4 regions of the Priestia sp. JNUCC 25 genome follow, and region 4 is predicted to be linked to each of the others. Evidence: riboswitches for the same ligand, from Rfam matches in the RefSeq annotation. Region 4 holds a riboswitch; each other region holds the start of a gene.
What was found. Region 4 has a riboswitch for thiamine pyrophosphate ahead of JNUCC25_RS04560 (acetylornithine deacetylase). Riboswitches for the same ligand answer to the same signal wherever they lie in the genome.

Region 1 (7,369 bases), 1.7 Mb from region 4:
CAGCGTCGGCACTTAGAGAATACATAGATACGTTCAAGACCATAGGTCGCTATACATCTTTTGTGTTATTCTTTAAGCCTGAACATAAAGAACGATCAATGGAAGAGTACGAAACGATGTTTTGGGATACGCTGACGTTTCTTCATCAAATTGATCAAAAGAAATGGCCGCAAGACATTCCAAAAGATCCAAAAGATCCATTATGGGAATTTTGCTTTCACGGAGAACCTATTTTTGTCGTATGTAATACGCCTGCTCATTCTTTGCGTAAAAGCCGTAAGAGCAGAGGATTTATGATTACATTTCAGCCTCGGTGGGTCTTTGAAGGTATGACAGGAGATTCAAAAATAGGGCGGCACGTACAAAAGGTGGTCCGCGATCGGTTAAAAACATATGATGACGTATCAGCTCACCCTGAGTTAGGATGGTATGGACAGCAGGGAAACCGAGAGTGGAAGCAATATTTTTTACATGATCATAACAACTATACTACCGGACAGTGTCCGTTTAAATTAAAAAGGAGTGAGCAGCATGGACGTAAAAAAAGCCTCTATTAAAAAAGGAGTTGGCGGAAAGTTTGAAGAAGTAATTAAAGAACTGCTTCCGGCGTATACTGGATACGTTGAAGTACAGCACGATATTGCTTTTCAAACGCACCCATCTCATACGCATCCAACTGATGAAATTCTTCATATACTTGAAGGATCTATTTATTTTACAGTTGAACGTGATACGGTTCTATGTCAGGCAGGAGATCGGATACATTTACCGAAACAAACGGTTCATTCTTCAAAAGCCGGTCCTGATGGGTGCACATACGTTATTTCCATTTTAAAATAAAGACGAAAGAAGATGATGCTTATGCTACGTTCCCGACCAGTGCTGCTGCTTATCGATGTACAAGAAGGATTTTATTCACCCGAGTGGGGGGAAAGAAACAATTTAGATGCAGAAAAACATATGCTGACGCTGCTGCAAGCATGGAGGCGCCAAGATTATCCTGTCATTCACGTACAGCATGCATCAGGAAATCCAAATTCTCCTTTACACCCAAGTTCGAAGGGGTTTCAGTTCAAAGAAGGATTTGGTCCACAAGAAGATGAATACTTAATTCGCAAACACGTGAACAGCTGCTTCATTGGAACAGAGCTAGACAGCTATTTAAAAGCAAATGGCTATGATACGCTTATCTTAATAGGACTAACTACTAATCACTGCGTCTCTACGACTGCTCGCATGGCTGGAAATCTAGGGTACAGGACGTACGTTGTAAACGATGCAACAGCTTGCTTTGATTGTATGTCCTACGATGGAAAAACAAGGCTTCCTGCAGAAGATGTACATACATTCGCATTGTCTTCTTTGCATGAGGAGTTTGCAACGGTCGTTTCTACAAAAGAGACACTTCAAGTTCTTCAAACCTTTCAATATGCTCAAAATCATAACTGATGTGCATGCGCACATCAGTTTTTTATGTAGATTATGTTTATTAAAAGAAGTAAAATAAAGATAATTCTATACTATAAGGAGTTTGTACATATGATCATTCGTTATGCTAAAGAAGAAGATTTACCTATGCTTGTTGAAATTTATAACCAGTCTGTTCAAACAAGTGCTGCTACTTTTGATTTAACGCCTGTAACAGTAGAGCAAAGAAGGAGCTGGTTTGATAATCACATTAGCAATGAACTTTTTCCGCTTATTGTAGCGGAAAAAGATGGGGTAGTAGCGGGCTATGCTTCGCTTTCTTCTTATCGAGATAAAGAGGCGTACATTCAAACGGTAGAGCTATCGATTTATATTGATAAAAACCAGCAGGGACATGGCATTGGAAAACAGCTTATGAAGCGGATTTTGGAATTAGCTAAAGAACTCAACCATCACGTTGTCATTTCAGGGATTACAAAAGGGAATGATATCAGTGTCAAAATGCATGAGCAATTTAATTTTACATTTTGCGGAGAATTTAAAGAAGTAGGCTGGAAATTTGATCAGTGGCAAGATGTGCTTTTTTATCAGCTTATTTTATAAGATGTATGACACCTTTACACATTGTAACGTTTTAGTTTCGTGTGTAAAGGTTATTAACATAATAAGTCGTTTTATTATGTTAATACGAAAGGTGTTAGCTATCATGAATACACATTTTCAATATCAGCATCTAAGAGCTATTCCGAAAAGATGGTCCAAAAAAGAGCTGCATATCCAGCTGAATAGAATCAAGCACAATTCTGAACTATCTACTATAGCAGCAGATCTGCTTTTTCATCTGTTAGAATGTACCCATTCGGGCCTTCAAACTAAACAAGAAATCATAGACTACATCCAAAGCATTCCTACTCATCAACTTCCATCTTTTGTAACCCATTTAAGCAGGTTAATTCAGCATATTTATTATATAGAAGCTGCTGATTACTGTAATCGTCCCCTCAAAGGTTATATGCTTGTTATGAAAAACCAGCCCGCCCATATATCTCTTTATTTTGCTGATCAGATCACATAAAAAAGCTCTCTATTCAAAAGAATAGAGAGCTTTTTTTATTCGTATTTTTTCACTGTTACTTGACATTCTTTTAACGGGATAAGTTTCGACTTTTTCGTCCATTTGTATCCTAACCAAACAATTAAGAATAAAGGCAGTCCGATATAGGAAACAAGTACACCGTACCAGTCAATCGAGTCACCCATAAACGCCGAATAGTTTTGGCCTAAAATAACAACGGCACATAAAATAAAGGCAAAGATAGGGCCAAATGGGAAAAGTTTTGCATGATATGGAAGTTCACTCAAATCATGACCTTGGGCAACAAATGCTCTTCTAAAACGATAGTGGCTGATTGCAATTCCTAACCAAGCAATAAAACCAGACATACCAGAAGCGTTAAGTAACCACGTGTATACCGCACCGTCTCCAAAAAATGAAGCACCAAATGCAAGTGTACCGACAAGTGCCGTTGCGATTAAAGCATTAACCGGAACGCCTCGTTTATTTACTTTTGCTAAGAACCTCGGTGCTTTTCCATCTTTCGCTAAGTTCCAAAGCATACGCGTAGAAGCATACATACCTGAGTTACCAGCAGATAAAACGGCTGTTAAAATAACGGCATTGATAGCTGATGCTGCAAACGCCAGACCTGCTCGTTCGAATATTAGAGTAAACGGACTGACCCGCACATCATCACTTGCTAATGAATCCGCTGTGTATGGAATAAGCATCCCAATAACAAAAATAGCTAAAATATAAAATAACAAGATGCGCCAGAAGACTTGTTTAACTGCGCGAGGAACCGTTTTTTCCGGATCTTCACTTTCTCCAGCTGCGACTCCAAGCAACTCTGTTCCTTGGAATGAAAAACCAGCAGCCATAAAAATACCTAAGACAGTAAAGAATCCACCGTGAATGGGTCCATCACCAAGCGTGAAGTTTTTAAAACCTGGTGCTTCATTGTTAAAGATACCAAAAATCATCATAATACCAATAACTAAAAAGATGATAACCGTTACTACTTTAATTAATGAAAACCAAAATTCAGATTCGCCAAATCCTTTTACAGAAAGGTAGTTAAGCCCAAACATAATTAATAAAAACAGGGCACTCCATAAAATAGAAGAAGAGTTTGGGAACCAAAATTTCATAATAAGGGCTCCAGCAGATAATTCAGCTGCAATCGTAATAGCCCAGTTATACCAATAGTTCCAGCCGAGAGCGAAACCAAAGGATGGATCTACAAACCGAGACGCATACGTACTAAACGAACCAGCTTCAGGCATATAAGCTGCGAGCTCCGCCAGGCTGGTCATCAAAAAGTAAACCATGACACCAATAATAGCGTAAGCTAAAAGCGCTCCCCCAGGTCCTGCTGTATGAATTGCTCCACCACTTGCTAGGAATAAGCCGGTTCCGATGGCTCCTCCTAATGAAATCATCGTTAAGTGGCGAGATTTCAACCCACGTTTTAATTCTTGCTGCTCTTGCATAGATAAATACTCCTTTCGAATGTACGGAAAGAGACGGGATAACATAAAAAAAGCCCGCAGTATATGTGCGCGCTTTTAAATCTGAAAACCGCGTCAACCTTCCGTGAAGATAGCTCTTCACATCACTTGCATGATGTGACAGTTCTGTTCCTGTTCGGAGACAGCCCCAGCTTAAATCAACCGAGAAGTGATCTAAACTTCGGCAATTTTTCCTTTCAAGCAACATCCTCAATGTTCTCTGCATTTCAGTTGCTTTACTATTAAAAACTGCGACCTCTACCTCATCGATTAGGATGAGGGTTTTTTATATTCATTTGACATAAAAGAAGTATATCAAATACTAAAACGATTGTCATTATAAAAAATAGATTCAGAAAATAGAAACATCTTTGAAATCTCTCGAATCTATTTTGTTACATATGGTACAATAAATGTTGTCATAATACTACATAAATATCCGAACGTACCACAGGGGGAGCCGCCGTGCTGAGAGTGAACAAATTGTTCAGACCCTTCGAACCTGTTAGTTAACGCTAGCGTAGGAATGTGGGAATAGTAGCATATATTTGCTTACTCCTGTGTAAACCGTTTGATATGAATGATTCAAAAACAGGAGTGAGAAACGTGAATAAAGCATTACCTTTACAGGCTAAAATTGAAATAGCTATTTTTGCAGCATTGGCTTTTTTAATTGATCTTTTACCTTCTATAAAAATTGCAATAGGCGTAAGCATTTCGTTCTCTATGGTTCCTATTTTTATTATGTGCTTTCGATGGGGAGTCAAAGGAGGAGCTTTATCTGGATTTTTATGGGGAATATTGCAATTAGCTTTAGGAAATGCATATATTTTAACCCCGTTGCAAGCTTTTATAGAGTATATTATCGCCGTTACCTTTATTGGGTTTGGTGGAATTTTTTCGGGTTCTATTAAAGGATACTTAGCTAATAACCAGAGATCAAAAGCTTTCTTTTTCATTATCTTATCTTTAATTATAGGCAGTTTCGCGCGTTATTTTTGTCATTTCATTGCAGGCTTAATATTTTGGGGATTTGCTGCACCAAAAGGAATGCCCATTCTATGGTATTCTTTCTCAATGAACGGGATTTCTATGATTGGGTCGTTGCTATCGTGTCTAATCATCCTTTCACTATTAATTCCATCCGCATCAAGAATGATTGTAACTAAATCACGCTCATAATAAAAAAGACTAAATCTACCAAGATTTAGTCTTTTTTGTCATTTGTCACCTTTGTTTACACAAAAGTGTGTCAGGTTTGATAACATAGTTAGTGAAATATTCAAAAAACTGTTTTATGATAATCACCATATTCAAACGAGATAAGGGATTGATAGCATGCTACAGAAATGGATCACGAGCATAGGTTTAGATATTGGAACAAGCACAACAAAACTGATTGTAAGCAAGCTGCTAATAGCAAATCAACAAAATCAGTTTACGCTGCCAGGCTGTCAAATTATTGATCGTCGCGTAACGTATGCAAGTTCTATCTATACCACCCCTATGCTAAACGATGTTGAAATCGATGTTCAAAAATTAACGGTACTACTAGAACAAGAGTATAAGAATGCAGGAATCTCCTTAGATCAAGTGGAGGCGGGCGCTGTAATCATTACAGGAGAAACGGCTAGAAAGCAAAATGCAGAAAGTATCGTTCACTATCTAGCCGAACATGCTGGGGGTTTTGTTGTTGCAACAGCCGGCGCTGACTTGGAAGGAATATTAGCAGCAAAAGGATCAGGAGCAATCGAACGTTCTGCTGAAACAAATGCAGTAATTGCCAATATTGATGTAGGAGGAGGCACTGCTAACATCGCTTTATGTCAAAATGGAAAAGTGATAGAAACGTTTACACTGCATGTAGGCGGGAGATTAATTCGACTAAATGAAGACGGTCTTGTTACCTACATTTCGTCTCATTTAACTGAATTTTTGAAAAATAATTCTTTAACACTGCGAGAAGGTGAAAAAGCAACATTTGAAAAGCTCTCGTCTATCTGTCAATTACTAGCTGAAGAAACCGTGAATTATGTAAAAGCGCTGAATCAAAATTCCTCGCTGCTCGTTTCTCCTCATACAAGATCTTCTATACATCCTGAAACGATCATGGTTTCAGGAGGAGTAGGAGCAATGATGGAGAAGCAAAAGCCAAAAACAGTGAAGGAAGTGGCCATACACGGAGACGTTGGTCCGCTTCTAGCATATCATTTTCAATCCATCCAAGTATCTCAAGCCGCTGAGACAACGCGCGCTACTGTCATTGGAGCTGGTATGCAAAATACAGAAGTTAGCGGATCAACCGTATACATTAAGTCTAAAAAACTGCCGCTGAAAAACATTCCGATTATAGAAATACCCGTACAGCCAGAGGAGGAGTGGAATCCGCAGCTGTTTCAAGAAAGAGCTCGAGCGTCATGTATGCAGGCTTCAACTATTTTCAGTGCAGAAGATCCTCCCGTTGCTATTGTTTTATCTCATTTTCCTTACTGCAGCTATAAGATGCTGCAAGAATTAGCAAAAGTAATAAGCGCTGAATTTATTGCTTGTTTTAAGAGAGCTAAGTGCCTCGTTGTTTTATGCGAGCAAGATATTGCAAAAGCCTTAGGACAAGCACTAGCTAAACAGAGAAAAGAGTTAGAAATTATTTGTTTAGATCAAATTGATTTTACACACGGAGATTACATCGATCTAGGGTTACCAGTAGCTGGAGAAGCAATCTCTGTTTCCGTTAAAACGCTCGCTTTTTCATCCTAATCCACTAAATATACAAGGAGGAAACGATGTTTAAAACTACACGATTGTTAGGAGAAACATTTTCATTTTATAGCTTAAAAGAAATCATGGCCAAAGCAAACGAAGAGCGTTCTGGAGATCAGCTCGCGGGAGTTAGCGCTGAGTCAATGAAAGAACGAATGGCAGCAAAGCAAGTCCTAGCTGATATCACACTTGCTGATATTCGAAACTACCCGCTGCTCAGCGCAGATGAAGACAACGTCTCGGCGTTAATCGAAAGTCAAATTGATTCATCCGTTTACGACATTATAAAAAATTGGACAGTAGGGGAGTTAAGAGAATACATCTTATCTGATGAGCATACCGGAGAAGACCTTCTTGCGCTTAGCAAAGGATTAAGCAGCGAAATGATTGCGGCAGCTACTAAAATTATGTCCAATTTAGATTTAATTCAAGGAGCAGCCAAAATAGAAGTGCAAACTACTTGTCAAACGACTATCGGCCAAAAAGGCGTATTGGCTTCAAGAGCCCAGCCTAATCATCCTTCAGATAACTTAAAGGGAATGAGAGCATCTCTCTACGAAGCGTTAAGCTATGGAATTGGGGATGCGGTTATTGGAATTAACCCCGTTATTGA
Region 2 (7,369 bases), 1.3 Mb from region 4:
CACAAAAATCGCAATGGCTAAACTTCCAAGAGGCAGCATTAAGTTGCTCACAAAAAAGTCAGCTACGTCAAATATACTTCTGCCAAAAAGTGAGACATGTTTTAGTACACCAAACGAAAGCGCTGATGGGATACCTACCACAAACACAAGAATCCCTGATAAAGAAGCGTAGCGAGTTCGTTTTGTCTGATCGTCTTTGGTTAAAGCAGCTACGATAATTTCCAGCAGTGAGAAAGCAGAGGTAAGCGTAGCGAATAGAAATAAAATTAAAAACAGTGCTAAAAAGACGGTACCAAACGGCATTTTCTCAAATACTGTTGGCAAGACCACAAACAAAAGTCCAGGTCCTTCAGTTGGCTTTAATCCAAATGAAAAAACGGCTGGAAAAATAGCCAAGCCCGCCAGCAGCGAAACAAACAAGTTCAAAATAGCAATAGTGCCAGCTGAACGCGTCAAGCTTACTTTTTTCCCTAAATAAGAGCTATATGTCACCATGCAGGATAATCCCACGCAAAGCGAGAAAAACGACTGACCGAGCGCATAGAGAACAGATGACCCTGTAATGGCTGAAAAATCTGGTTTCAAAAAGAACTTTACTCCGTCCATTGCTCCGTCTAATGTTAAAGAACGCACCACGATAATGATAAAACAAATAAATAACAGCGGCATCATGTATTTATTAGCACGCTCTATTCCTTTTTGTACGCCTTTTGAAATAACAAACACTGTAATTAATAAAAACAGCGCCTGCGCACCTAATACTACATAAGGCTGGCTAATGACGGCATTGAACAACGGGCCGTACTCTTTTCCGCTTAGCATACCGGTTACGCTCATAATCGTATATAAAATCACCCAGCCGCCAACGACGCTGTAAAAGGAAAGCAAAACGACACAGCTTAGTACTCCCAGCCTGCCAATCCATACCCAAGCGGATTTTGGAGCAATTGCCTTATAAGCACTAATCGCTTCTTTTCCCGTATGTCTTCCAATGATAAATTCTGCCAACAGAAGCGGCAATCCAATAAAAATCGTAAATAAAATAAACAACGCAAAAAACGCTCCACCGCCACTGGTTCCCGTTACGTATGGAAACTTCCATATCGCTCCTAGACCAATTGCTGCCCCAGCAGATGCTAAAATAAAACCGAGGCGTGAAGACCACTGATTTCCTTTACTCATATAATGTTACTCTCTCCTCTTCTAAACTCAAAACTCACCTGATTAGTACTGTACCATAAATGCAGAAGAAAATCATTCCCGTTTTACTTTTTTCTATAAAACGATATCTATATAGAATAGAAAAATGAAGAAGCAGCTGCTTCTTCATTTTAAGGTTGGTGTTTCTATTCAAAATTTATTCTCTGTACGATGATTCATCTCCCCGGTAGGCTTCTTGATTTGAAATTTCTTCAATATGCATATGCCCTTCTCTCTCTAAACGAAGGACCGTACGCTCTGCATCTTCATAACTCTCGCACGTCACTTGTTTATATTCCATATCATCTTTATCTGTGTAAGCGACTAAATATGTTTCCATTTTAACTCCTCCTAATACAACCTGTATGTAACGTATGTTGCCTTTTTCGTTTATTTCTAAACATATAGGCTCCAAACATAAAGCCTAGCATACTATAATAGCGGAACTTCAATTTAAAAAAGTTGAATTTTTCATTATGCACCGATGCAACATGGAGGTTACACTTATGACATTTATTTTATCATTCGTACCAATTGTTGTTCCTTTTGGTATTTTAATTAGCTTAATTGCTTTTACAGCTGCTTTTTTACAATCAAAAGAGCATCATAAAAAGCTCTAGCTTACAAAAGCTAGAGCTTCTTTTTAAAAACGTCTATAGCGTTTAATCAATCCCACAATAATGGCAATTGCTAATAAAACAACTGAAATGATGACAGTAATGACAATTGGCTGATTTCCACTTTGCTTCACTGCAATGGCAATATAAGCCCAAATAAAAACAAGCGGATAAACAGCGTCTCGGTTTTTTAATGTAAACATAATGCCCAGCGCAGCTCCTACCAGCAGCATAATAATCGTCCATGCTAACTCGCTCAGGCCAAGCAAATGCTGTATTCCATTTGCTTGAAATACGACAAACACATTGACAATAGTCGCAACAGAAATCCATCCAAGATAAAGCGAAATCGGCAGACGCATAAACCATGTCGTCATCCGAGAATGCTGAATAATGGAATATACAATCATTAATGTGCCTAGAATAAAGAGCATAACTAAAAGAGATAACTTATAGTAATCGTTTTGGAAAATAAAGATCCACGCACTATTTAACAAACAGTTTAGAAAAAACCAAATGCCGATACGTGCATATATTTCCTTTTGATCTTCTCTTGCAAAAAATTGGCGTATAACCCAAATGGTTAATAATAAATAAATAACGCCCCAGATAGCAAAGGCATAACCCGCTGGTGTAAACAACGTAGGAACTTGCGCAGAAGCTTCTCCGGTTGTTTTGCCTCCTATTGGAATGGCATTTGCTAAATAATTCACAAGCAGTGTAATAGCCAAGCCTACTGTATTTAATACAGCATACAAACGAAATTTCGCCATTTTGTTCTCTCCTTTCTTCTATTTATATGGGAGTGTTTCGGAGACGAAAACGGCTCTTCCCTTCATTAATACCTCTTCTTCCCTAAAAATATGCATTTTTAAACAAAAATGATTAAAAATAGCTTTAAGAAATTTCCTCTTTAAGAAAGAAAAGCGGTTAGCACACAATTTCCCATAACGCTTTCTATTTTTCAGAATATATGGTAAGTTAAACATAGATTAATAGGAAGTCCACTAGGGGTGCCCACCGGCTGAGACAAGTTTTCTTGATCCCTTTGAACCTGATCTGGCTCATACCAGCGTAGGAAAGTGGCAATGTTCAGTTTTTTACTGTCCTTTGCCACTCCGTTTATAAACGGAGTGTTTTTTATTTCCTTTATGTGCTTGTTTGTGACTTCCTCATATTAAAGGAGGATTTTGATGTCATTTTCATCTCAATTAAGACAAGAAGCAAACTATATTTACGAAGCCATTTTTAACCATCCTTTTATTAAAGGAATTGCTGAAGGAAACGTGCCAAAAGAAGCGCTTATTCACTACGTTTCTCAAGATTACGAATACTTAACAGCATTTGTTCGCATTTACGGCGCTGCTTTAACGAAATGCCGCACGCGTACCGAAATGGAAGCCTTTAATGCCGGCATTTCTACGGTATTACATAGTGAAGTACACCCTCACAATAATTTTTGTGAAGTAGCAGGCGTACGTTATGAAGACCTTCACACTGAGACGCTTTCACCGACAGCCAGCCACTACATTAACCATATGACAAGCGTTGCGCATACAGGCAGCTTAGCAGAAATCATTGCAGTGCTTCTTCCATGTCCATGGACGTACGTTGAAATTGGGCAGCGCATTACAGAACAAGTAAATCCATCTCCTTCTCATCCTTTTTATGAATGGATTCAGTTTTATAATAATGAAGAAATGAATGGCACAACACAATGGTTTTGTAACAAGCTCGATGAACTCGCCGAACAAGCGACTGAAGAAGAACGTAACCGTATGAAAGATCACTTCATCAAAAGCTGTGAACTCGAGTATTTATTTTGGGAAATGGCATATACCCAAGAAAAATGGCCGCTTTCTCAGCTTTCACTTTCAAAATAACGAAAAAGCCTCCTATCAGGAGGCTCTTTTATTTCAGTAATTTTTTGATCATTTTCAAGCTTTGTTTTTCCGAAGGATAGCGGAATGACAAATCAAACTTGGTTGTTTGAGACAGCATGCTTTTAAAATGAGTAAATGTCTGAAAGCTGTCTTTTCCATGATATTGACCCGTGCCGCTTTCTCCCACTCCGCCAAACGGTAAATATGGCGTAGCGATATGCATAAGCGTATCGTTTATACAGCCTCCTCCAAATGAAAGACGCTCCGTTATGGCGTTTTGCACATCTTCACTTTCTGTAAATAAGTAAAGAGCTAACGGCTTAGCTTTTTCTTGAACTTTATGAATGACTTCGTCTAGTGTTTCATATTCAATCATAGGAAGAATAGGCCCAAAGATTTCTTCTTGCATGACATCTGAGGTCCAGCTTACTTCACTTAACACCGTAGGTTCTATTGTTAGCGTGTTTTTATTGTACCCGCCTCCAACTATAGCATTTCCGTCTTTTAAAAACTCAACTAGCCGAGTAAAATGGCGCTCACTGACAATACGGCCATAGCGGTCGCTTTCAAGCGGATTACTACCGTAAAATTGAGAAATCGCTTCGCGAAGTTTCTCTACAAGCTGCGCTTTTACCTTTTTATGCACGAGCAAATAATCAGGAGCAACGCACGTTTGGCCTGCATTCATCCCTTTACCAAACATAATTCGCTTCGCTGCAAGATCTAGGTTTGCGTCTTCATGTACAATGCACGGACTTTTTCCGCCTAGCTCAAGCGTGACGGGAATAAGCTGCTTCCCTGCTTCTTGCATAATAATTTTCCCTACATTTACACTTCCCGTAAAGAAAATATAATCAACGGGCTGTTTTAAAAGCAGACTTGTAGTGTCTACAGCCCCTTCAACCACCGTCACAAATGCTGGGTCAAAAGCTTCAGCTAGTAATTCTTGTATAACGCGAGATACGCTAGGCGTTAATTCAGAAGGTTTTATAATCGCCGTGTTTCCAGCGGCAATCGCTCCTACTAAAGGAGACAGTGCTAATTGAAACGGATAGTTCCACGGAGCAATAATTAACGCGACTCCATACGGTTCAGGAACAATTTTCCCTTTAGAGCCCACATGTGTTAAAGCGGTTTTTACTTTTTTAGGCTTCATCCATTTTGCTAAATGTTTAAGCGTAAATCGAATTTCCTCTAGTAAAATCCCAATTTCCGACGTGTAGGCCTCTACTTCAGATTTATTTAAATCTTGTTTTAAAGCATCCATAATTCTCTGCTCGTTTTGTTTGACTGCGTCTCTTAGCTTATTCAGCGCTTGAATACGGCTGTTGATACTCTTTGTCTTTTGCGCATAGAAATACTGCTTTTGTGTAGAGACAATATGTTCAATGACCGTTTCATCTGTGATATAAAATCGCTCGTGGTTCATCTCTTTCATCTCCCTATAAACATTCGGCTTCAACTGTAGCAAGCAAGCTTTTTAATAGCTCAACTGCCTCACTTAAAGCTAGTGAATAATATCTCTGCGTCCCTTTTTGCTCAATTTGCACAAGCTTTTGATCGCGTAAAATTTTTAAATGATGAGAAATTGCCGGTCGTGATAGAGTAGACTCGTTTGCAATTTCATTAACGGTTAAAGGCTCTTTTTCGGCGAGCAGCAAAATAATATCTTGTCTTGCTGAATCACTTAGAGCCTGAAAAACAGGAATGCTGGCACGAAATAACTCGACTGCTTTTTCACTCATATATATTCTCCTTTATTTAATTTCTTGTGTTCTTCGGACAACGGATGTAAGCCACTTTCTTGGCACGAAGCGCGGGATGAACGTAGCAAGATGAAACTGTACTCCTGGTACGATAACCGTCTGCCCTTTCATAAATTTTTTATAGCCAACTTTCGTTACTGTTTCTACATCCATTGCACCGCTTTGAAAAAGCTTGGAGTTGCTTAGCTGGGCTCGGTCGCTAAAACCAGTTTTAGTTGGACCCGGGCATAGAGCACTTACCGTTACATTGGTACCTTTTAATTCATTTTCAAGGGCCTCTGTGAAAGATAACACGTACGCTTTCGTTGCGTAATATACCGTCATAAGCGGACCTGGCATAAATGCAGCAACAGATGCAATGTTTAAAATTTTTCCGCGATTTCTTTTGACCATATCCGGTAAAAATAATTTTGTTAAATGAGTTAATGCTCGAATATTTAAATCAATCATGTTTAACTCTTCATCTAAAGCTGTTTCAATAAATTTGCCGTATAGTCCAAAACCAGCATTGTTCACTAAATAATCAACGTGCATTTTTTTATTTTTAAGTTCTTCATATAATGACTGTATCTCTTCTTCTCTTGATAAATCCTTAACAACCGTTATCACTTCAATATTATAAGTAGATTTTAAATTCTCTCCAATCGCTGTTAGTTTATCAGCGCTTCTGGCAACTAAAATTACAGGATGCCCATCCTTTGCGAATTGATAAGCTAACTCTTTACCTATTCCTCCCGACGCACCGGTGATGAGCGCATAATGCTGTGACATAGTGTTCACTCCTTATGTTTATATGTTCAAGAACTTAAACATTTAAACTTATCTTATAGGATTCATTTTTTCCCGTCAACTGTTTTCTATACTCTCCTTTTCTTTTATATTTTCCATTTTTGCCATTTGCGCATTTCTGTACATTTTTTTACAAAATATGCGTTTTCTTTACATAGAAGGCTAATGTCGTCTAGTTTTGACAACCTTTGTCACCTAGCAGGAAAACAAGTGAAGATATGGTGAATACAACATACAACAAATAATCCATTACATAGTTGGATGAAAATAGATAAGGGAGGAAATGAAAAATGATGGAGACATATACAATTAAAAAAGTAAGTGATCAATTAGAGGTAGAAAAGAAAACGCTAAAACAATGGGAAAAATTATTGGGCAGCTATTTAACAATTGAACGAGTAGATGGGGCTCGTGTCTATACAGAGGAACAAATTGAATTATTTAATGATATTAAACAGCTGTTTGATGAACAATGTACGTTAGATGAAGTCAAAGAATATGTTCAGCTGCTGATAAAGGAACAAGAAGAACAGGAGCATTTAGTGATGGAATCAGAGGCAGCGGTTTCAAAAGAAGAGGAACCAGCAAAGTTGAAAACTTCTAAAAAAGAAAACGTCATTGATTTTCAAGAACATTCCAACAAACAAATAAAGCAAGAAAAGAAAAAAGCTGCTGAAAAGCAGGAAAGCATTTCAGAAAATAAGCAAGAGAAGACCCCTCCTATACCTGAAGCACGATTAGCTACTGAAGAAGAAAAGCAGGCTATTTCTGCTTCTATTGAAGAGCCAAAACCAAACGACCTTGTTGTGAATGAAAAAGAACTGCTTCAAGGGGAATTAGTAGAAGCTGTTCGCCGCTATGAAGATGTGTTTGAGGTACTTGATACATTTAAAGCTGATTTGTTAAAAGAAATGCGAGAAGGTATGCGAAATGAAGTTCGCGAAGAAATTGTCGGAGAAGTAAAAAGAGAGCTTGAAAAAAGTGCTACCCAAACTGTAGAAATGGTGGAGTCGGTCGGGGCATACATTTCTGAGTCTTCAGAACGCAGCGCAAGAGATGTAGAAAATATGTCTAAAAAAATTATCCGTTCTAACGAAAAATCGTTTGATGAAGT
Region 3 (7,369 bases), 1.3 Mb from region 4:
ATCTTCAATTGCGATTGATCAGCAGCGAGTAGAAGATATTTATTTTGATGTAGCCATTCACACAAATCTTTCAGAAGAGCACTTAGAGTATCATAAAACGTTTGAGCACTATAAAAAATGCAAGATGAAATTATTTCAGCAGGCAAAACATGCTGTTATTAATATAGATGATCAGGACATGGGTAAAGACTTGAGCAGGCTATTTGAAGGACCTAAAGTCACGTATAGCTTATTAAATAATGCGGAGGCAACTCTGCAAGCAAAAAACATTACTGTCAAAGAAGGGGGCTCTTTCTTTGATTTACTGTATAAAGGACAGTCATACAAAGTAGCAGTGCCTGTATATGGCGATTACAACATTGCTAACGTGCTAGCGGCCATTGGTACAGCTCTTCATTTTGAATACCACATTGAGGATATTATTAGCGTGCTTCCTCAATTGGAAAGTCCAGAAGGGCGCTTTCAAGTGGTAGAAGGTCCCAATAACCAAAAAGTGATTTTAGACTATGCCCATACGCCTGTTGCCCTTACGCGTCTAGTAGAAGAAGTAAAAAAGATGGAGTATAACCAGCTAATTGTCATGATTGCAGGAATCGGCATTCGAGATTTTAATAAAATGCCTAAAATGGCACGTGTCATTGAAGGAAAAGCGGATGAAATAATCGTAACGGTTGATCATCCAGGTCATCATGATCCGAACGTAATTGTAGATCAAGTGATGACGGGTTTTTCAAATCCGAGCGCAAATAATATTCACCGCGCCCCTACTCGAACAGAAGGAGTATTAAAGTCGCTTTCTTTAGGAAAGCCGAATGATATTATCTTACTTACAAGCGGCTGTATTAACGGCGCTCAGCTTGTAAAAGGAAACGAAATTCCGCATTCCGATGAAGAAATTATTGCTTCTTATTATGCATCGTTAAGCAATATTTCCTAATACTCTTCTTCATTTATCTATCGAACGAACGTGTAGAAATTGAAACAGCATACGAAAGAAGGTCTCTTACTATTTTTAGAGACCTTCTTTTTGCATCAAAACTATAGGCTGTTTTCTCGCTGTGTTTTTGGTTCTTCAATTTTTACATCATGTTCTTTAGCCAGCTTTTTAATAGCTGCATTGTAATCGCGTATGCCTTTTCGTGCTTCATCAAGCATAGCGTTTGCCTCAGCAATAAGGTTGCGGTCCTGCTTTTCTAAAGCGCTGACAATTTTAATGAAAGCATTATACTGGGTATTGGCAGCCTTTATATAGCTTTCATGAATCTTTCGAAGATCGTCGGTTTCTACATCGATGTTTTCCAGTTCGTCAACAAATTTACGATAGGTAGGAATGACTTCACTCGTCATCGTATCATACATCACTGCGTCACTTGTGTAGTTAGCGCCTGTAACAGAATCGTATGCGTCAATCGCTTCTTTTTCAAGCTGAGCCGCTTTTTTTAAATCTTGATTGTTATAGTCGATTAAATCATCTTGAACAGGATCACTAAAGCAGGCGGATAATAAAAACAAAAGAGGAATAAGACAAAATAAAACCTTCTTCAATGAATTTCACCTCCGTTTAACAATGTATGAAACATCTGCTTGGCAAAGTCGGTTTTAATAACTGGAGAAAAAGAAGGGAGTGTATAAAAGGATTTTTAAAGGTCGACAGTGAATTTATTCATAAGTCGGTTTGTAGTTGACCACCCCTTAGTAGCAGGAAGGAAGAGAAAATGATTAAAATAAAAAGAGACCACTTAATGAACAATGAAGTTATTGAACTGGTAAGTTCTCACCTTCAAGGAATGAACTTACATTCACCCCCTGAAAGTATTCATGCTCTAAATATTGAAAACTTAAAGCAACGTGATATTACGTTTTGGAGCGTGTGGGAAGACAGTCAGCTAGCAGGGTGCGGGGCTTTAAAAGAGTTAGATGAGCATCACGGAGAAATTAAATCGATGCGAACAGCTACCGCCCATTTGCGGAAAGGAATCGCTAAAGAGCTGCTGCAGTACATAATAAACGAAGCACAAAAACGAGGGTACCGACGCTTAAGCTTAGAAACAGGATCCGCGTCTGCTTTTGAACCGGCTAGAAAGCTGTACGCCAGTTTTGGATTTTACGAGTGCGAACCGTTTTCTACCTACAAAGAAGATCCATACAGTGTATTTATGACAAAGAAATTGAATGATTAAAAGAGGATGGGACAAAAGTATTTTAGTTGAAGGAAAATCCGAAAGAGGAATCGAGATTCTTGAGGGAGAATCCAACTCGTTCGGATTTTTTCATGGTAATCGACAGCGGTGTAACAAATGATTCATACCTGATCATTTATCCCGTTTGTGTGTCTTTAGATTGAATTGATTTAGTTATGTCTCAACCTCTTTGTTTTTTGTTTTGTCATAATTCATATAAAAAGGTATAAACTAGGTTTTCTTACTAGACAAAAAGGTTTTTCCTAAGTAGTATAGGTATCAGATAATACAAAACGAATGTTCAGTATAAATAATAAATGTGCGGGGCGGTGGAAATAGCTTGAATAAAAAAAAGCTTCAAAGTGAACAAACCAAAAGAAAAGTGGCAGATGCCGCTAAAGCATTGTTTTCTCAAAAAGGCTATAAAGCTACATCTATTGAGGAAATTGTAGAGGCTACGGGAAGCAGTAAAGGGAATATTTATTATCACTTTAAAAGTAAAGAAGGGCTTTTTCTCTATTTAATAGACGAATGGGATCTCGAGTGGGAACGAAACTGGAAAGAAAGAGAGTCTCTTTACAATACAACAAGAGATAAGCTTTTTGGAATTGCGGAGCAAATTATTTTAGATGATTTAAATCATCCTCTTACGAAAGCCGCCGATGAGTTTTTTAACAACGAGGAAAAGGGCAGCGACATCGAAGAGCGAATTGATGAGATGGTGAAACGACACGTGGAGTTTAACCGGGAACTTTTGCAAAAAGGCATTGATGAAGGAGAGTTTTCTCCTAAAAATGCAGAACAGCTTGCAGTGATTTTAGAAGGGCTGTTTGTTGGAATGAGCCGTATGTCTCGAAAAACGAACACGGAAAATGCCCTGCAGCTTTACCATTCAGCAATCGATGTATTTTTAAACGGAATTATAGCAAGGTCTTCTTAAATAATCGGGGATGCTTATTGCGGTAATGAGTAATCCCTCATTATTTTGTATTTTTATAGACCGAACGTTCAGTATTTTTGTAATCAGGAGGTTTATATGTCATTATTGTTAAGAAATCGAGCGGCGATTTTGCTGCTCATGCTAAATATTTTTATTATTTTTACAGGAATCGGTCTCGTTATTCCAATTATGCCAACATATATGACGGAGCTTCATATCAACGGCAGCGTGATGGGGCTTTTAGTAGCGGTGTTTTCACTAACTCAATTTCTGTTTTCACCTTTAGCGGGTCGGTTATCAGATTCGTTAGGGAGAAAGAAAATTATTGTAGCGGGAATGATTGTTTTTGCCTTATCTGAATGGTTCTTTGGTTCAGTGAGTACACCTCTTTTATTATTTGTATCGAGAATGTTAGGAGGGGTCGGGGCCGCGCTTATTATGCCTGCTGTTATGGCTTATACAGCGGACGTGACGTCTGCTAAAGAACGCGCTAAAGGAATGGGCTATGTGACGGCGGCGATTACAACAGGATTTATTATTGGGCCCGGTATCGGAGGCTTTTTAGCTGAATACGGCATGCGTGTACCATTTTATATGGCCGCAGTAGCAGGAGGCTTGGCTGCAGTGATTACGCTTTTTGTTTTGCCAGAGTCTCGTCCTGTACAAAATCATGCTGTTTCAAACAATGAGAATCCAAAAGAAGATCGGCTGCTACTGCAGCTTATGAATTCCTATAAAGAACCTTATTTTCTAAGTTTAATTATTGTTTTTGTGACATCGTTTGGATTATCCAATTATGAAACGATTTTTTCACTATTTGTTGATCATAAATTTAGCTTTACGCCAAAAGATATTGCGTTTGTTATTACGTTTGGCTCTATTGCGGGGGCTGTAGTGCAGGTTACGATTTTTGGCTGGATTTTAAATAAGTTTGGTGAAAAAAGAGTGATTTCGTTTTGCTTGATGATGACGGGACTTTTTATTTTACTTACGCTATTTGTGCACACGTACTGGCTTATTATTGTTGTGACATTCATCGTCTTTTTAGCAACAGATATTTTACGTCCGGCAATCAGCACGCAAATGTCGATGATGGCACAAGACGACCAAGGGTATGTAGCCGGACTAAATTCTGCTTATACAAGTCTTGGGAATATTATTGGACCAGTTGTAGCAGGCTTTCTCTTTGATATAAACATTAATTATCCGTACGTATCAGCTGCACTTGTACTGCTGCTTTGTTTTCTTTTATCTTTAAGAGCAGGGAAGGACAGAAAAACAGCTGTGAGAAATCAAGCGGTTCAAGAGAAATAACCATAAGGAAAAAATGATAGAATTCTTAGGGAATAGAAGACCTCTAGTAGCTTACTGGAGGTCTTTTGATTATTCTTTTAGTAAAGGTGTAAGGTTTACAACGCCACTCAGCCTATAGAGAAGCTTTATTTTATCGGCAAAACAGTGAAATGGTTGCAAATAAAAAAGGTTAATAGTAAACTTTAAACGTAACAAGAATAGTATGGGAGCTTGCGCGGGGCAGGCTGAGAGTACAGGGACGCCTGTTGACCATTTGAACCTGTTGGATAATGCCAGCGCAGGGAATGTGAGTACATACCAAAGCACTTTGCGCATGCAAGGTGCTTTTTTGTCTTTTTTTTGCAGTGTTAAAACTAAATGAAAAGAGTGAGAGAATATGGATATTAGTAAAATTTCAGCTCAATTAGAAAAAGTAAGAGATACAAGTCCGCTTGTTCATAATATTACGAATGTTGTGGTAACCAATTTTACTGCAAATGGACTGCTTGCACTAGGAGCTTCACCTGTTATGGCTTATGCGAAGGAAGAAGTGGCTGACATGGCACGAATCGCCGGAGCGCTTGTTTTAAATATGGGTACACTGACGGCTCAAGAAGTAGAAGCGATGAGAATAGCAGGAAAATCAGCAAATGAAAATGGCGTGCCGGTTATTTTCGATCCTGTAGGAGCCGGAGCGACACCGTTTCGTACAGAAGTAGCACGTCAGCTTGTAGAAGAATTAAATATTGCAGTTATTCGTGGTAACGCTGCTGAAGTTGCGAATGTAGTAGGCGAGTCATGGCTCATTAAAGGCGTTGATTCATTAGAAGGGCAAGGAGACGTCATTGAACTTGCTGAGAAAGCAGCGAACAAATTAGATACAGTGATTGTTATCACGGGTAAACAAGATGTAATCACGGATGGAAACACAACGTATACAGTAGACAACGGTCACCCGTTATTTACGAAAGTGACGGGTACTGGGTGTCTGCTGACATCAATTATAGGAGCTTTCGCTGCTGTAGAAAAAGAATATGTCGAGGCAAGCGTTGCTGCTTTAAGTTTTTACGGAGTGGCAGGTGAGATCGCCGCAGCGAAAAAAGGTGAAGAAGGGCCGGGAAGCTTTCAAATTGAGCTGTTAAACCAACTTCATCTTTTATCTGGGCAGGATATTGAATCATATGCAAGAGTACATCAACGTTAAAAGGAGCCGGAAAATGACAAACGAAGAAATCAAAAAGCTGCTGCAAGTTTATTTTATAATGGGCAGCAATAACTGTAAAAAAGATCCGAAAGAAGTGTTGAAAGAAGCAATTGAAGGCGGCGTTACCGTGTTTCAATTTCGTGAAAAAGGCGAAGGTGCCTTAACAGGAGAAGCGAAATATCAGCTGGCGAAGGAACTTCAGCAAATTTGTCAGCAGCACAGCGTTCCTTTTGTTGTGAATGATGATCTTGACTTAGCGATCCGCTTACAAGCAGATGGCGTTCATATTGGACAAGAAGATGAAAAAGCTCATATTGTTCGAGAGAAAATAGGAAAAGGGATTGTGGGCGTCTCTGTTCATAATGTACAAGAGCTGCAGCAAGCGATAAAAGACGGGGCGGATTATGTAGGAATGGGACCTGTTTTTCCTACTTCTACAAAAAAAGACGCAAAAGCAGTGCAAGGTACAAAATTAATTGAAGAAGTGCGAAACCAGAATATTGACTTTCCAATTGTAGGAATCGGTGGTATCACGCCTGAAAATGCCAAACAAGTAGTAGAAGCAGGTGCAGATGGCGTTTCTATTATTACCGCGATTAGCTTAGCAGCGTCTCCAAAAGAAAAAGCAGCTCAATTGAAAGAAGCGGTAGGAAAATAAAAAAAGCGCACACTGTGCGCTTTTTTTATTATAGCTGAACAGTTTGAGGAGTTTCTTCGCCTTCATTCATGAAGCGAATTTCGTTCGGCGTAATTTCAAGAACAACATACTCAGGGTCATTTGGACCGTCAAACCATTCTTTCATGTGATCGTTCCATATACGCTCTTTTAATTGATCACCAGTACGAAGAACAGCTGTACCAGATAATTCTAAGTATTGATCGCCATATCCTTCACCGCTGTAGCCCAATAGTACGTGCACGTTCGGATTGGCTTCGATTTCTTCTGCCTTATGTGTATTGATATTTGTTGGTGTGTAAAGAGCGATACCCTCTTCGTCGCTAAAGAATGTCATATAGCGAGAATGGGGTTTGTTGTTTACAACTGTGGCTAATGTTCCTACACGATTTCCTTCTAATACTTCGTTTACTTTTTTAGCAATTTTTTGTTCATTCATTTTATCCATCTCCTTTATTACTTTTTATGTTCCTCAATCGAAGATAAATAAAACATACATGTCTAAAAAAAAATATAAGTTAACAATAAAATAGTTATGTAAACTAATAAAATGAAAAATAAAAAAAGCTAGCTACAGCTAACTAAAAAATAAGCCCGCACTGCCGTAACCCTAAGTGTCTTAAATACCCAGATCTACTAGGTGGGTGCCCTCATAGCCGGGTTTAGCGTCCCAAGAAGGGCGTGCTATCTGCAGCTAAATTTTGAGCTCCCTTTTAACACTCAAAGGTTTAAGACAACATGAGTATACGCACAGCGCAGGTATGTATAACAAATGTAAATAAGATGCCGATATATAAATGTTTTCTAATTAATCAACTTTCATCGTACAAGAAATGATTATAACGGAATAATGAATGGAACGCAAGACTTTTATTTAAAGTTTTTCTTCTCTAACATCTTGGCGGTTATGCCGTAACAAAATAAGAAAAGGGCCCGCAACTGGAATGAAACATAAAAGAAGGTAAGGCCGGGATGCAATCCTTTCTTTTGTCATAACGGAGTAAGAAAGCCACGTTAAAACAAAAAAATCAGCGGTCATCACGCTAACAAGCTGTGACTGCATAAAAGCATCTCCA
Region 4 (7,369 bases):
GCAAAAATTTCTTCGAATTAATAAAAATGCTACGGCTTTTGCAGATAGCCATCTAGCAGCTACACTCATCGCAAATGCAAGTAAAGACGATGTAGTTGTGGGTATTTCTTTTTCAGGGGAGACTCCTGAAGTAAGCAACGTCTTATCTTTAGCTAAAAATCGCGGAGTAAAGACGATTAGCTTAACCAAGTATGGACAGTCTACCGTTTCGTCTTTAGCTGATATTTGTTTGTATACGTCTTGTTCTCAAGAAGCGCCGTTTCGAAGCGCGGCTACATCGTCTCGTTTAGCCCAGCTTTATGTGATTGATGTGTTATTTTTAAGTATTGCAGCGCAGCAGTATGACCAGACGATTGAGTATATTGATAAAACAAGAGATGCCATTCAGTTTTTGAAAACTAAGAAATAAAAAAAGAAAGCGATTACAAAAAGGGGATTTTGTGGTCTGTTTCCTCAGTACCGTATCCATCTAAGAGGAAAATACAAAGGGGGATTAACATGTCTTTAGATAATCATCAATTAGCAAAGGTTATTTTGGAGATGCTTGGGGGAGCATCGAATATTGAAGCGTATACGCATTGTATGACTCGGCTGCGGGTGACTGTAAAAGATGATTCAATTGTAAAAAAAGCAGATATACGAAAGCTTGAAGGCGTGCTCGGATTAGTTGAAGAAGAAACGCTGCAAATCATTATTGGTCCTGGAAAAGTAAACAAAGTAACAGAGGAATTTGGAAAGTTAATTGATGAATCCGGCGGTATTAATTTAGAAAATCGTGCGGCTCAGCGGAAATCGGAGCTGAAAGAAAAAAATGCAACTCCGTTTAAGCTCTTGCTTCGCCGAATTGCGAGTATTTTTATTCCGTTAATACCTGCTCTTGTAGCATCCGGACTTATCACCGGAGTGACAAAAGCAGCTGTTCAAGCGAAGTGGCTTCCGGCAGATTCACAGATTGCTATTCTTTTAACCGTTATCGGGAGCGGTTTATTTGCCTATCTTGGTATTTTAGTAGGTATTAATGCCGCAAAAGAATTTGGTGGTTCGCCGGCTCTAGGAGGCTTAGCAGGCATTTTAGTCATTAATCCTGCCGTAGCTGATATTAAACTTTTTGGTGAAGCTCTTTTGCCGGGGCGTGGCGGCTTAATAGGCGTGTTGCTTGCAGCAATCTTTATGGCCGTGGTAGAAAAACGAGTACGTAAATTTGTCCCTCAGTCACTGGATATTATTATTACACCAACCGTTACGGTGTTAATTACAGGCATTATTACGTATGTAGTATTCATGCCAATCGGAGGCTTAATTTCAGATGGAATCACAAAAGGTCTTTTAGGAGTTCTAGAGGTTGGAGGAGTTGTAGCAGGCTTTGTTTTAGGAGCAACGTTTTTGCCGCTCGTTATTACAGGACTGCATCAAGGTCTTACTCCTGTTCATTTAGAGCTTATTAATTCAATTGGAGATGATCCGCTTCTTCCTATACTAGCAATGGGCGGAGCCGGTCAGGTAGGTGCAGCTTTTGCTATTTATATCAAAACAAAGAAAAAACGTTTAAAGCGAGCAATTGGAGGGGCACTTCCTTCAGGTCTGCTGGGAATCGGAGAGCCGCTTATTTTTGGAGTCACACTTCCTTTAGGGCGCCCATTTTTAACCGCTTGTCTTGGAGCCGGAATCGGAGGAGCGTTTCAGGCGCACTTCCATATTGCAACTGTAGCAGTGGGGGTATCCGGTTTGCCGCTTACGTTTTTAGTTCATGCGCATCAAATTCTTCTTTATTTACTTGGATTAGTTATTGCTTATGCAGCAGGGTTTATTTGTACCTATTTCTTTGGATTTAACGATGAAATGGCGAGGGAGTTTGAATGATCGGTATTTCGTTTTATTTAAATGATAGTGATGCCCAAAAAAGATTAATAGAAGCGAGTGAATGCGGAGTTACACGCGCATTCACTTCGCTTCACATTCCAGAAGAAAAAGGAGATTTGGCTGAACGGGCAAAAGAATTGCTTCATGTGGCTAGAGATTGTGGAATAAGCGTGTATGCAGACGTATCCAAGCATACGCCGGTTCATTTAGGTATTGAAAGCCTTATGACGCTATCTTCACTTGGCGTATCGGGTATTAGACTAGACGATGGCTTTAGTGTAAAAGAAACTCTTTCGCTTGCGAATGAATTTTATATTGCTGTTAATGCAAGTACGTTATCCAAACAAGAAATAGAATCGCTGTTATCTGCAGGCCTTCATCATCATCAGCTGCTTGCATGGCATAATTTTTATCCGCGGCCTGAAACAGGACTTGAAGAAACGTTTTTTCAACAGCAGACAGATTTATTTAATGAACTTCGTATCCCAGTCTGCGCTTATATTCCTGGAGAAGGCGAAAAAAGAGGCCCTGTTTATCAAGGTCTTCCTACTAGAGAAAAAGACCGTAATAGATGTCCTTTTACCTCTGCAGTAGATTTATACGGATGCGGAGTAACGGAGGTTTATATTGGAGATCCATACGCCGGTTCAAGTTTATTAAAGCGTTTAGTTCGATATCAAGAAAACCGCATTATTCCGCTGCGCATTCGTTCACTTCATATAGAGGGAACGTACAGCGTGCGTCCGGATGTATCAAGAGACGTTCTGCGGTTGGTTGATACTCGATCTGTAAAACCAGTGCCGCCATTTCGTACAGTAGAACGCAGAATCGGAGCAATTACAATGGACAATGATGGCTACGGACGCTACAGAGGAGAGGTTCAAATAGCTAAAACGAATTTGCCTGCAAATACTAATGTTAACGTGATTGGGTATGTGATAGAGGAAGATCATGAGCTACTTTCATTAGTGAGACCGGGGCGAAAACTTGAGCTTGTCACTGTCTAAATGGAAAAATCGTGTATTTTTAAAAAAGCCGATAGCTAACTAGTAAGCTTATAAAAGTAAAGAGCACACACTGCTTAAAAAAGGTGTGTGCTTTTTATTTTACTAAAAAGGAAACTATTTTCATTGCTGAATCATGAACCTTTCTATTGAATAAACCGCTTTACTATGATAAAACTATTAAAGGTAAACATATGATAATAGTTTAATTTCATAGAGATACAACACCACTAGGGGTGCTTTCGAAGCTGAGAGAGACGAGAAGTCTTAACCCTTATAACCTGAACTAGGTAATACTAGCGTAGGAAAGAGGTATTGTAATGGATGTTTTGTATGGGATTTCCTTACGAACTCGTTATAATAATTTTGTGTATATAAACAAAAACACTTCTTTCCTGCGAAAGAAGTGTTTTTTTATGCATAAAGGAAGGTGTCATACATGGAAGAAACAATTGATTTGCTTGTCAAACAGGTAGAGGAGCGCAAAGGGGAGCTAATCCAGTTATTAACAACGCTTGTTTCATATAAAACGCCGGCGCCTCCTGCACGAAATTCTCATGAAGCGCAGCTATACGTAGCGGATTTCCTTAAAAACTGCGGTTTTTCCATCGATATGTGGGACTTATATTCCAACGATCCCATCGTAGTAGGTACGTTAAAAGGACAAAAATCAGCTGACTATCAAAGCTTGATTATTAACGGGCATATGGATGTTGCTGAGGTACAAGAAAATGAAAAGTGGGGGACAAATCCGTTTGAAGCTGTGGTAAAAGACAATATGATAATCGGACGCGGAGTTGCTGATATGAAAGGCGGCTTGGCAGGAGCATTATTTGCAGTGCAGCTTTTAACGGAAGCAGGAATTGAACTGCCGGGAGACTTGATTTTTGAATCCGTTGTAGGAGAAGAAGTGGGAGAAGCAGGTACGCTGCAATGCTGTCAGAAAGGATATACAGCTGACTTTGCGCTTGTAGCCGATACGAGTGATTTACATATTCAAGGTCAAGGCGGAGTAATCACAGGATGGATTACGATAAAAAGCAGCAAAACCTATCATGACGGTACACGCCGAAGCATGATTCATGCTGGAGGAGGGCTGTTAGCTGCGAGCGCTATCGAAAAGATGGCAAAAGTGATCGGAGGGCTACAAGAATTGGAGCGCCACTGGGCTGTTACAAAGAGCTATCCAGGATTTTTGCCAGGAACAAACACGATTAACCCAGCAGTAATCGAAGGCGGAAGGCATGCTGCGTTTATTGCAGATGAATGCAGGCTGTGGATCACCGTTCACTATTATCCTAATGAATCATACGACCAAGTATCAAAAGAAGTGGAAGAATACATTTTAGCTATTGCAAAAGCAGATCCATGGTTAAAAGATAATCTGCCAACCTTTGAATGGGGAGGCACATCAATGATTGAAGACAGAGGAGAAATCTTTCCGTCATTAGAAATTGATGAAGGTCATGCAGGAGTGCAGCTGCTTGCACATACTCACGAACAAATTGAAGGGGAAAAGCCTCCAATTGATGTGTCAACTAGCGTAACAGATGGCGGTTGGCTAGCTGATGCGGGTATTCCAGCAGCTATTTACGGTCCTGGGAATTTAGCAAATGCACATGCTGTGAACGAACAATTAGATATCAATCAGCTTATTCAATATACAAAAGTGATGGTGCAGTTCATTTATACGTGGCTGCATACGCATAAGGAGTGATCATCATGAAATTTAGTGAACGATTATATGAAAAGCTGCAGCCGATTTGGCGCCAAAATCATAATCATCCCTTTGTACAGGGAATGGGAGACGGAACGCTTGAAAAGGAGAAGTTTCGCTTTTATATGATTCAAGATTATCTTTACCTAATTGATTATGCTAAATTATTTGCGATTGGAGCCATGAAAGCTACCAATGTTCAAACGATGGGGAAATTTGCTGCACTTTTAGATTCTACATTAAACGAAGAAATGAGCCTGCACCGTGAGTATGCCAAGAAATTTGAAATCAGCGAAAAAGAATTAGAAAAAGCGCAGCCATCTCCTACAACGCTTGCATACACACACTATATGCTGCACGTTGGTCAAAGCGGAACATTGGCTGAATTAGTGGCGGCTCTTTTGCCTTGTATGTGGAGCTACTGGGAAATAGGAAAAGAACTCAGTGAAAAGCCTGGAGCTAACAATGAGTTTTATCGTGAGTGGATTGAAATGTACAGCTCAGAAGAATTTGGAGAACTAGCGACGTGGTGTATCAACTTATTTGACTCACTTACTGAAGACAAATCAGAAGCGGAGTTAGAAAAGCTCGAAGAAATTTTCTTAAACACAACGCGTTTTGAGTATATGTTCTGGGATATGGCTTATAACGAAGCGATGTGGCCAATTTATGAATAAGTCTGTGTTATCTTTTCAAAACGTAAGTTTTACGTACAAAAACGGTGATCAAGCGATTTTAAAATCATTAAATTTAGACGTGAAAGAAGGCGAGTTTGTAAGTATCGTTGGAGCAAGCGGATCTGGAAAAAGTACGTTGTTTCGTCTCATTACAGGTCTTGAACAGCAGAGTGAAGGCGATATCATGATTAACGGACAGTCTTACGAAAAACGTCTTGGAAAAGTAGGCTACATGCCGCAGCAAGATTTGCTTCTTCCGTGGCGCACGATTCTAGACAATGCAGCACTGCCTCTTGAGCTTCACAATGTGTCAAAGGCAAGTGCTCATAGGCAAGTATCTCAGCTGCTCGAAGAGTTTGGGTTAAAAGGGTATGAAAACCGTTTTCCAAGTGATTTATCCGGAGGGATGAAGCAGCGTGTTTCTTTTCTGCGAACGGTATTAAGCGGTTCTAACGTGCTGCTTTTGGATGAGCCTTTCAGTGCGCTTGATGCCATTACGCGTCTATCGATGCAGGAATGGCTGCTTGAACAATGGCAAAAGCGTAAACACACCATCTTATTTATCACTCATGACGTAAACGAAGCGCTTTTTTTATCAGATCGTATTTTTATCTTTTCAGACAAGCCGGTAAGTCATCTTGAAGAGATTCAAGTGCCGCTTAGCAGACCTCGAACGCAAAAAGATTTGAATCAACAGCGTGTGCTTGACGTGAAAGATTATTTAATTGAACAGCTTAGATCGAAGGTGAACACATGAAAAAGTACGGAGCTTCAGTGATATTAGTAGTCATTTTACTGGCTGCTTGGGAAATTGGAGCACGCATTGTAAACTATCCGTTTATTTTACCAACGCCCACCGGTATTTTAACAAAGCTTTGGGATTTGCGAATGGATTTATTGTTTAAGCATTTACCAGCTACGTTATCTATTGTCGTAATTGGGCTGCTTATATCCGTTGTGCTAGGGGTTCTGCTGGCCGTGTGGATGAATTGGAGTCCGCTTATTGAGCGTGCTTTCTATCCGCTTATTATTGCGTCACAAATGATCCCGACCATTGCCATTGCTCCTGTATTTGTTCTCTGGTTTGGCTACTCCATTTGGAGCAAAGTGATTGTGACCGTATTAATTACTTTTTTTCCTATTACGGTTAGCACATTCGACGGGCTTCGTTCCACAAACAAAGAGTTAAAAGAACTCATGTTAACGATGGGAGCAACAAAAAAAGATATTTTCTTTAAGTTGAACATTCCTTCTGCACTGCCTCATTTTTATTCAGGGCTCAAAGTAGCGGTTACCTTTAGTATAATAGGTGCTGCCATTGGGGAATGGTTAGGTGCACAAGCAGGCTTAGGATATTTCAGTCGTCGCATGATGACACAGTTTGATGCAGCTGGTGTATTTGCACCAATTGTGATTTTATCCGCGCTTGGTATTTTATTCTTTATTATTGTAGTAGGTTTCGAAAAACGTTCATTAAAGTGGAGGAAAACAGAATGAAAAAATGGTTTGCGATTGGGTTAAGCCTGATGCTTGTTTTGATGCTCGCTGCTTGCGGCCAAGACAAGGAAAATAAAGCTGGTGACAGTAAAAAATTAAAAGACGTTACAATTATGCTTGATTGGTACCCAAATGCAGTGCACAGCTTCATTTACGCTGCACAAGAAAAAGGATATTTTAAAAAAGAAGGGCTGAATGTAAAAGTACAGTTTCCTGCTAATCCAACAGACTCGCTTAATTTAGCAGCTGCGGGGAAAGTTACGCTCGGCCTTTACTATCAGCCTGATGTAGCAATGGCACGAGCAAATGAAGATGTGCCGGTAAAGTCGGTAGGAGCGATTGTAAGGTCTCCGTTAAACCGAGTTGTGGCGCTGAAGGATAGCGGTATTACGCGTCCTAAAGATTTAGAAGGAAAAGTAGTAGGCTACAGCGGAACACCATTAAGCGAGTCTGTTCTAAAGAAAATGGTAAAAAGCGATGGAGGAGATCCTAATAAAGTAAAACTAGTAGACGTAGGATTTGAGTTGAATTCATCGCTGATTAGTAAAAAAGTAGATGCCGTAATAGGTGCGTATATTAACCACGAAGTACCATTGCTTCATAAAAAAGGATAC

Region 1: linked by a shared signal. The riboswitch ahead of thiT (energy-coupled thiamine transporter ThiT) and the one ahead of JNUCC25_RS04560 (acetylornithine deacetylase) in region 4 are both predicted to bind thiamine pyrophosphate.
Region 2: linked by a shared signal. The riboswitch ahead of tenA (thiaminase II) and the one ahead of JNUCC25_RS04560 (acetylornithine deacetylase) in region 4 are both predicted to bind thiamine pyrophosphate.
Region 3: linked by a shared signal. The riboswitch ahead of thiM (hydroxyethylthiazole kinase) and the one ahead of JNUCC25_RS04560 (acetylornithine deacetylase) in region 4 are both predicted to bind thiamine pyrophosphate.

What each region holds. Positions count from the first base shown of each region.
Region 1 covers NZ_CM132211.1:2,525,159-2,532,527, reverse strand. Annotated here, with positions in the region: gene JNUCC25_RS12865 (YqcI/YcgG family protein) at 1-557, shown strand, start outside; gene JNUCC25_RS12860 (cupin domain-containing protein) at 532-840, shown strand; gene JNUCC25_RS12855 (cysteine hydrolase family protein) at 862-1,449, shown strand; gene JNUCC25_RS12850 (GNAT family N-acetyltransferase) at 1,540-2,031, shown strand; gene JNUCC25_RS12845 (hypothetical protein) at 2,135-2,503, shown strand; gene JNUCC25_RS12840 (amino acid permease) at 2,539-3,978, opposite strand; lysine riboswitch at 4,081-4,265, opposite strand; TPP riboswitch at 4,440-4,540, shown strand; gene thiT (energy-coupled thiamine transporter ThiT) at 4,573-5,178, shown strand; gene JNUCC25_RS12830 (ethanolamine ammonia-lyase reactivating factor EutA) at 5,335-6,753, shown strand; gene JNUCC25_RS12825 (ethanolamine ammonia-lyase subunit EutB) at 6,780-7,369, shown strand, end outside.
Region 2 covers NZ_CM132211.1:2,146,094-2,153,462, reverse strand. Annotated here, with positions in the region: gene JNUCC25_RS10910 (sodium-dependent transporter) at 1-1,182, opposite strand, end outside; gene JNUCC25_RS10905 (hypothetical protein) at 1,358-1,540, opposite strand; gene JNUCC25_RS10900 (TspO/MBR family protein) at 1,844-2,590, opposite strand; TPP riboswitch at 2,817-2,915, shown strand; gene tenA (thiaminase II) at 3,011-3,700, shown strand; gene JNUCC25_RS10890 (aldehyde dehydrogenase) at 3,729-5,129, opposite strand; gene JNUCC25_RS10885 (ArsR/SmtB family transcription factor) at 5,143-5,445, opposite strand; gene JNUCC25_RS10880 (SDR family NAD(P)-dependent oxidoreductase) at 5,458-6,237, opposite strand; gene JNUCC25_RS10875 (helix-turn-helix domain-containing protein) at 6,546-7,369, shown strand, end outside.
Region 3 covers NZ_CM132211.1:2,161,361-2,168,729, forward strand. Annotated here, with positions in the region: gene JNUCC25_RS10955 (UDP-N-acetylmuramoyl-L-alanyl-D-glutamate--2,6-diaminopimelate ligase) at 1-937, shown strand, start outside; gene JNUCC25_RS10960 (hypothetical protein) at 1,039-1,545, opposite strand; gene JNUCC25_RS10965 (GNAT family N-acetyltransferase) at 1,719-2,180, shown strand; gene JNUCC25_RS10970 (TetR/AcrR family transcriptional regulator) at 2,521-3,120, shown strand; gene JNUCC25_RS10975 (MFS transporter) at 3,217-4,434, shown strand; TPP riboswitch at 4,627-4,735, shown strand; gene thiM (hydroxyethylthiazole kinase) at 4,811-5,617, shown strand; gene thiE (thiamine phosphate synthase) at 5,631-6,275, shown strand; gene JNUCC25_RS10990 (pyridoxamine 5'-phosphate oxidase family protein) at 6,304-6,732, opposite strand; RNA gene ssrS (6S RNA) at 6,881-7,058, opposite strand; gene JNUCC25_RS11000 (hypothetical protein) at 7,168-7,369, opposite strand, start outside.
Region 4 covers NZ_CM132211.1:870,060-877,428, forward strand. Annotated here, with positions in the region: gene JNUCC25_RS04545 (MurR/RpiR family transcriptional regulator) at 1-409, shown strand, start outside; gene JNUCC25_RS04550 (PTS transporter subunit EIIC) at 499-1,860, shown strand; gene JNUCC25_RS04555 (MupG family TIM beta-alpha barrel fold protein) at 1,857-2,867, shown strand; TPP riboswitch at 3,087-3,189, shown strand; gene JNUCC25_RS04560 (acetylornithine deacetylase) at 3,304-4,581, shown strand; gene tenA (thiaminase II) at 4,587-5,258, shown strand; gene JNUCC25_RS04570 (ABC transporter ATP-binding protein) at 5,251-6,015, shown strand; gene JNUCC25_RS04575 (ABC transporter permease) at 6,012-6,755, shown strand; gene JNUCC25_RS04580 (ABC transporter substrate-binding protein) at 6,752-7,369, shown strand, end outside.